DNA from 3 places in the Streptomyces sp. NPDC017202 genome. Region 3 is predicted to be linked to each of the others. Evidence: riboswitches for the same ligand, from Rfam matches in the RefSeq annotation. Region 3 holds a riboswitch; each other region holds the start of a gene.
The links. A riboswitch is a leader RNA that binds a small molecule or an ion and turns the genes downstream of it on or off. The one in region 3 is predicted to bind cobalamin.
Positions count from the first base shown of each region.

Region 1: another riboswitch for cobalamin. It lies ahead of ACH4N1_RS26130 (cobalamin biosynthesis protein); the one in region 3 lies ahead of ACH4N1_RS33595 (energy-coupling factor ABC transporter permease).
Region 2: another riboswitch for cobalamin. It lies ahead of ACH4N1_RS01405 (prenyltransferase/squalene oxidase repeat-containing protein); the one in region 3 lies ahead of ACH4N1_RS33595 (energy-coupling factor ABC transporter permease).

Region 1 covers NZ_JBIRNP010000016.1:58,610-60,797, reverse strand. The annotation lists gene ACH4N1_RS26135 (cobyric acid synthase) at 1-75, opposite strand, end outside; gene ACH4N1_RS26130 (cobalamin biosynthesis protein) at 72-1,040, opposite strand; cobalamin riboswitch at 1,141-1,273, opposite strand; gene ACH4N1_RS26125 (hypothetical protein) at 1,418-1,639, opposite strand; gene ACH4N1_RS26120 (anion permease) at 1,674-2,188, opposite strand, start outside.
Region 2 covers NZ_JBIRNP010000001.1:343,487-345,674, forward strand. The annotation lists gene ACH4N1_RS01395 (glycosyltransferase family 4 protein) at 1-68, opposite strand, end outside; gene ACH4N1_RS01400 (TetR family transcriptional regulator) at 279-920, shown strand; cobalamin riboswitch at 1,030-1,163, shown strand; gene ACH4N1_RS01405 (prenyltransferase/squalene oxidase repeat-containing protein) at 1,271-2,188, shown strand, end outside.
Region 3 covers NZ_JBIRNP010000033.1:24,225-26,412, reverse strand. The annotation lists gene ACH4N1_RS33600 (PP2C family protein-serine/threonine phosphatase) at 1-478, shown strand, start outside; cobalamin riboswitch at 695-880, shown strand; gene ACH4N1_RS33595 (energy-coupling factor ABC transporter permease) at 910-1,617, shown strand; gene ACH4N1_RS33590 (energy-coupling factor ABC transporter substrate-binding protein) at 1,614-2,081, shown strand; gene cbiQ (cobalt ECF transporter T component CbiQ) at 2,088-2,188, shown strand, end outside.

The DNA.
Region 1 (2,188 bases), on a different contig from region 3:
CCGGCAGATCCCGGCCGTGACGACGCTCTTGCCGGCGTCCGAGGTGGTGCCGGCGACGAGGAGACCCCCGCTCATGACGTACGCCCCTTCGCTCTCGCCGCGAGGACACCCGCGGAGACGACGCGCGCGGCGACGGTGACGCCGAGCGCGAGCAGGCCGACGCGGCGGGAGAGCCGCGCGGCACGTTCGATGTCGTGGGCCACGACGGGCCGCCCCCGCTCCCCGTTCAGCACGGGCCGGTGTTCGACGCGCCCGGCGTACGACAGCGTCCCGCCCAGCCGCACCCCGAGGGCACCGGCGAACGACGCCTCCACGGGACCGGCGTTGGGGCTGGGATGCCTGCGCGCGTCGGCCCGCCAGGCCCGCACCGCCCCGCGCGGGTCGTCACCGGCGACGGCGGCAAGGACGGCGGTCAGCCGCGCCCCCGGCCATCCGGCGACGTCGTCCAGCCGGGCCGACGCCCACCCGAAGCGGAGGTGGCGCGGCGAGCGGTGGCCGACCATGGCGTCCAGGGTGTTGACGGCCCGGAACCCGAGCAGTCCCGGCACGCCGCCGACGGCCCCCCACACCAGGGCGCCCACGACCGCGTCGGAGGTGTTCTCGGCGACGGACTCGACGACCGCGCGGGCGATGCCGTCGGCGTCCAGGGCCTGCGGGTCCCGTCCGCACAGGTGCGGCAGCCGTGCCCGCGCGCCCTCGACGTCCCCCGCTTCCAGGGCCCGCCCGATGCTCCGGGCCTCCCGTACCAGTGAGGTCCCGCCGACGACGGCCCACACGGCGGCACCGGTCAACGCGACGGAGGCGGCGGGGGAGCGGCGTACGGCACGGGAGGCGAGGGCTCCGAGGGCCACGGCGCCGCCGGCGCACACGGCGGTGTGCAGCGCGCCCCACCCGCGGTGGTCCCGCCACAGCACCCGTTCCACGCCGGCCGCGGCCCGCCCGAACACGGCGACCGGATGCCCCCGGCGCGGATCGCCGAGGAGGAGGTCCCCCAGGAGGCCGGCGGCGGCACCGTACGCGTATCGGCGATCGGCACCCATCGGCTCAGCCGGCCGACGGGCCGGGCAGCGACCTGGTGCGGTACCTCGAACGGCAGCCGAGCATGGCGATATGTCCTCACTCAGGGTGTCCACGCCCTGGTTCGACGAGACCGGCGACGAGAGTTCCTGGCTCCCGGGGGTGTCTACCCCGGTGACAGTGGCGGGACCGCGCCGGATTCACACCGGCTTCCTCTTCTGTCGCCGTACATGGCCCCGGCAGTCCACCACGGGCCCGGAACGGCCGTCAACTCGCTGTTGACCTGGGGCGGGACAGTGTGCAGAACCCCACACACCGCCGGTCACGGCCGTCACGCACGCGTGGGGCGCGGGACGGTGGTCCGTCCCGCGCCCCACGCGCGTGTGTGCGTGCCGGTCCGTCAGGCGACGATCAGCGAGATCCCGTAGGCCACCGCCCCGGCGCACGCCGCGAAGCACGCGTACGCGCCGGTGACGGCCAGGGTGGCGGAGCCGCCCTGGGCCGCGGCCCGTTCGCGGCGGGAGAGGCCCATGATGCCGAGGGTGAAGAGGGCCACGAGGGCCACGGTGACGACGAGACTGACGCCGAAGACGGAGCCGAGAGCCGCCCAGTCGATCTTCATGCTGCTTCTTCCTTCGTACCGGTGGGGGCGGGACTCAGACGGTGGTGACGGTGGGAGCGGCCGGCGGAGCCGGCTCCGCCGCCGGGGCGGGGATGGTGGCCGTGAGGTCCTCGGCGACCGTGCCCGCCGGGGGCGGGGTCACGGCGGCGATCGCGGTGGTGACCACGCCGGCCGGTTCCTCGTCCGCGTCGACGACGTTCGTGTGGTCGATGACCTCGCGCCGCGAGATCTTCCAGATCGCCGCGCTGGAGGCGATGAGGAACACCGCGACGAGCGCCGTGCCCCAGTCGCCGAGGCCGGTCACGTACTCGGCGAGGGCGCCGACCAGGGCCGCGGCCGGCAGCGTCAGGCCCCAGGCCACGAACATCCGGGTCGCGGTCGACCAGCGGACGACGCCGCCCTTGCGGCCGAGGCCCGCGCCCATCACCGAGCCGGACACCGAGTGCGTGGTGGAGAGCGAGAAGCCGAGGTGGGAGGAGGCCAGGATGACGGTGGCCGCGCTGGTCTGGGCGGCGAAGCCCTGCTGCGGCTGGAGGTCGGTCAGGCCCT
Region 2 (2,188 bases), on a different contig from region 3:
ATGTCGAGCGGTCGCCCGCCGTCCGCGGCGAGGTCCTGGGACCCCGCCTGACTGGCCTCAGCGGTCACTCCGGGCCCCCTTCTGCCTGCACTGTCCCGCGAGACTACGACGGGACGCTAATCTAGAACAAGTTTCAGACTTGATCGTCCGGGAGGCTCCGAATCTACCGGCAGGTAAGGACGCTGTGAGCAGTGGATCAGGTGATTCACGCCACGGCCCGGCGCCCTGTGTCCGCTGAGCGATCCCACGCCCTCACCGACCGTCACGGAACGGGACCCATGCCTGCGCAAGCCAAGGGGGACAAGGTGGACACCAGCGTCCGGCGCCCCTCCGCCGCCCCCCTCACCGAGCGGCAGGAGGCCCGCCGCCGCCGCATCCTGCACACGAGCGCGCGGCTGGCGAGCCGGGGCGGGTTCGACGCGGTGCAGATGCGGGAGGTCGCCGAGTCCTCGCAGGTGGCCCTGGGCACGCTCTACCGCTACTTCCCGTCCAAGGTGCACCTGCTGGTCGCCACCATGCAGGACCAGTTGGAGCGCCTGCACGGCACGCTGCGGAAGAAGCCCCCGGCGGGCGACACCCCTTCCGCCCGCGTCGCCGAGACCCTGATGCGCGCCTTCCGGGCCCTCCAGCGCGAGCCCCATCTCGCCGACGCGATGGTGCGCGCCCTCACCTTCGCCGACCGCAGCGTCTCGCCCGAGGTCGACCAGGTCTCCCGCCAGACCACCGCGATCATCCTCGACGCGACGGGCCTGGCCGACCCCACCCCGTACCAGCTCTCCGCGGTCCGCGTCATCGAACACACCTGGCACTCGGCCCTCATCGCCTGGCTCTCGGGCCGCGCCTCCATCGCCCAGGTCCGCAGCGACATCGAGACGGCCTGCCGCCTGATCGACGTGCCGGAGCCGGGGGCGCGGGAGTAGCGCTCCCCCGGGGCCCGCCACCGCTCCCCCAGGGCCCGCCACCGCTCGCACCACCGCTCCTTCCGCCGTCCGCCCGTCCTCACGGGCGGCCCTCAGGGCCTTTCCTACGGCCGAGTACAGTGGCCCCGTCGTCATCACACCCGTACGGGGGAAAGCCGGTGCAATTCCGGCGCTGACCCGCAACCGTGAGCCACCGGACACCGTGGCCAGCCGGACTGCCCCGACGGGACGTGACCGGCTCACGTGCGTCGGCGCCGCCGCCGCACGGGCACCGTCGAGGTATGCGGAGCCGAGCCGCCGGGGTGTCCCGCGCTGCCCGGCCCCCTGACAGGGAGAGGCACCCGCCGATCATGAACGTCCGCCGCAGCGCCGCCGTCCTGGCCGCCACCGCAGTGATCGGCGCCGCCACGCCCGCCGTGGCCGCGTCCCCGTCGCCGACCCCGTCCGTGGCGGTCCCGTCCGGTCTGTACGGCACCACCGACCCGACGTACGACGGTGTCTGGCGCCAGTCGCTCGCGCTGCTCGCCCAGGACACGGTCGGGGTGAAGCCGGCGGAGAAGGCCGTGGACTGGCTGACCGGGCAGCAGTGCGCGAACGGCTCCTTCGCCGCGTTCCGCGCCGATCCCGCCCAGGCCTGCGACGCCAAGCTGATGGTCGACACCAACAGCACCGCCGCCGCCGTACAGGCCCTCGCGGCCCTCGGCGGTCACGAGGCCGCGGCGAAGAAGGCCGTCGGCTGGCTGAAGTCCGTGCAGAACGCGGACGGCGGCTGGGGGTACGCCCCCGGCGGCGCCAGCGACACCAACTCGACGGCCGTCGTCGTCGGCGCGCTGGCCGCGGCCGGGGAGAAGCCCGCCGAGGTCGTCAAGGGCGGGAAGTCGCCGTACGACGCCCTGGTCGGGTTCGCGCTGCCCTGTGACGACGGTGGCGCCTTCGCCTACCAGCCCGACAAGCAGGGCGCGTTGGCGGCCAACGCGGACGCGACGGCCGCGGGCGTCCTCGGCGCGCTCGGCGAGGGCCTGGCGGCCGGCGCCGGGAAGAAGGCGGCCGCGACCGCCTGTGCCGCCCCCGCCACCCCGCGGCAGGCCGCCGCCAACGGTGCCGCCTACCTGGCGAAGGCCGTCGCGAAGGACGGGTACCTGACCTCGGTGCTCCCCGGCGCCGAGAACCAGCCGGACTACGGCAACACCGCCGACGCCGTGGTCGCGCTCGCCGCGCAGGGCGGCGCCGGGCAGGCGGGCAAGCCGCTGGCCTGGCTCCAGCGCAAC
Region 3 (2,188 bases):
CGGCCTCCCGATCGCCGACCAGGCGGCGCTGGCCGACCAGGCGGTGCACGCCCACTACCGGGGCCGCCGCCACCTGCCGGTGCTGATGCTGGAGGTCGACGTCGCCACGGGCCGGGCCCAGGTGGTGGACGCCGGCTCACCGCGGCTGCTGCGGCTGCGGGCGGGCACCGTCGAACCCGTCGACCTGGACGCCCAGTTGCCGCTGGGCATGTTCGAGGAGACCGACTACGTGGCGCAGCCGTTCCAGGTGGAGCCCGAGGACCGGCTGGTGTTCGTCAGCGACGGCGTCCACGCCGTGTCCCCGCCCGGTGGAGGGACGTACGGGGACGCCGCCCTGGCCCGCGCGATCACCGCCACCCGGCTGCTGCCGGCGGCCGAGGTCCCGCGTGCCGTGCTGCGCGAACTGGCGGGGCACCGCGGCGGGTCCGTGACGGAGGACGACGCGCTCGTGGTGTGCCTGGACTGGCACGGCCGCTGACCCTCCGGATTCCGGACCGGCACGGCCGCCGACCGACCGGTGTGCCGGAACCGGCACGGCCGCCGACCGGCCGGTGCACCCCGGCCGAAAGGGCCGCCGACCGGTGTCCGCGCGGCCCCGGTGCGGCCCCGGCGGGGCCGGTGTGCGCCGGGCCGGCACCCCGCGTCCGCCGCCCGTGCGCCCCCGTTCCCGCTTGTCACCGCCCCTGTCCTCGCACTACTGTCACCACGCCTTGGTGAACGGGAAATCCGGTGTGATGCCGGTGCGGCCCTCGCCACTGTGATCGGGAAGTCCGGCTCCGGCCCTCGCGGGCAGCCACTGGGTCCTCACGGACCCGGGAAGGCGGAGCACGGGCGGTGGTACCCGTCAGCCAGGAGACCGGCCAAGGCGCGTCAACCATCCACGAGGTGCTGGAGAGGGTCTGCTGAGCCATGCACATAGCCGAGGGTTTTCTGCCTCCGGCGCACGCGGTCGCCTGGAGCGTCGCGTCGGCGCCGTTCGTCGTCCACGGAGCCCGGTCGCTCACCCGTGAAGTCAGGGAGCATCCCGAGAGCACACTGCTGCTCGGTGCCTCCGGCGCCTTCACGTTCGTCCTGTCCGCACTCAAGCTCCCGTCGGTGACCGGGAGTTGCTCGCACCCCACCGGCACCGGCCTGGGCGCCGTCCTGTTCCGGCCGCCGATCATGGCCGTGCTGGGCACGATCACCCTGCTCTTCCAGGCCCTGCTGCTCGCGCACGGTGGCCTGACCACGCTCGGCGCCAACGTGTTCTCGATGGCGATCGTCGGACCGTGGGCCGGATACGGCGTGTACCGCCTGCTGCGGCACTACGGCCTGCCGCTGATGGTCACGGTGTTCGCCGGCGCGTTCGTCGCCGACCTGTCCACCTACTGCGTGACCAGCGTGCAGCTGGCGCTGGCGTTCCCCGACCCGAGCAGCGGGTTCCTGGGCGCGCTCGGCAAGTTCGGGTCCATCTTCGCCGTCACGCAGATCCCGCTGGCCGTGAGCGAGGGGCTCCTCACCGTCCTGGTGATGCGTCTCCTCGTGCAGTCCAGCAAGGGCGAACTGACCCGGCTGGGCGTGCTGGTGACCGGGGGCCGGAACCGGAAGCCGGACACGACCGGGGCGGTGACCCGGTGAAGCGGAACACGAAGATCAACCTCCTGCTGCTGCTCGCCGTGCTCGCGCTCGCGGTGCTGCCGCTGGCCCTGGGTCTCGGTGACCACAAGGAGCAGCCGTTCACCGGCTCCGACGGCGAGGCGGAGACGGCGATCACCGAGCTGGAGCCGGACTACGAGCCGTGGTTCTCGCCCCTGTACGAGCCTCCGTCCGGGGAGATCGAGTCGGCGCTGTTCTCCCTCCAGGCGGCCCTGGGCGCGGGCGTCCTCGCCTACTACTTCGGGGTGCGCCGTGGCCGCCGCCAGGGCGAACTGCGGGCGCTGGCCCGCCTGGAGGAGAAACAGGACGGGGCCGAGGCACGGGACGGGGCCGAGGCACGGGACGGGGCCGAGGCACGGGACGGGGCCGAGGCACGGGACGGGGCCGAGGCACGGGACGACGTGAGCGCGCCCGACGCCGGCAAGTCCCCGCAGGAACGGGTCTGATCGGACGTGCTGCCGATCGACGCGGCGGCGCACAGCAGTCGCTGGCGCCACCGCCATCCCGTGGACAAGGCCGTGCTGGGGCTCGGCCTCACCCTGCTCGCGGTCTC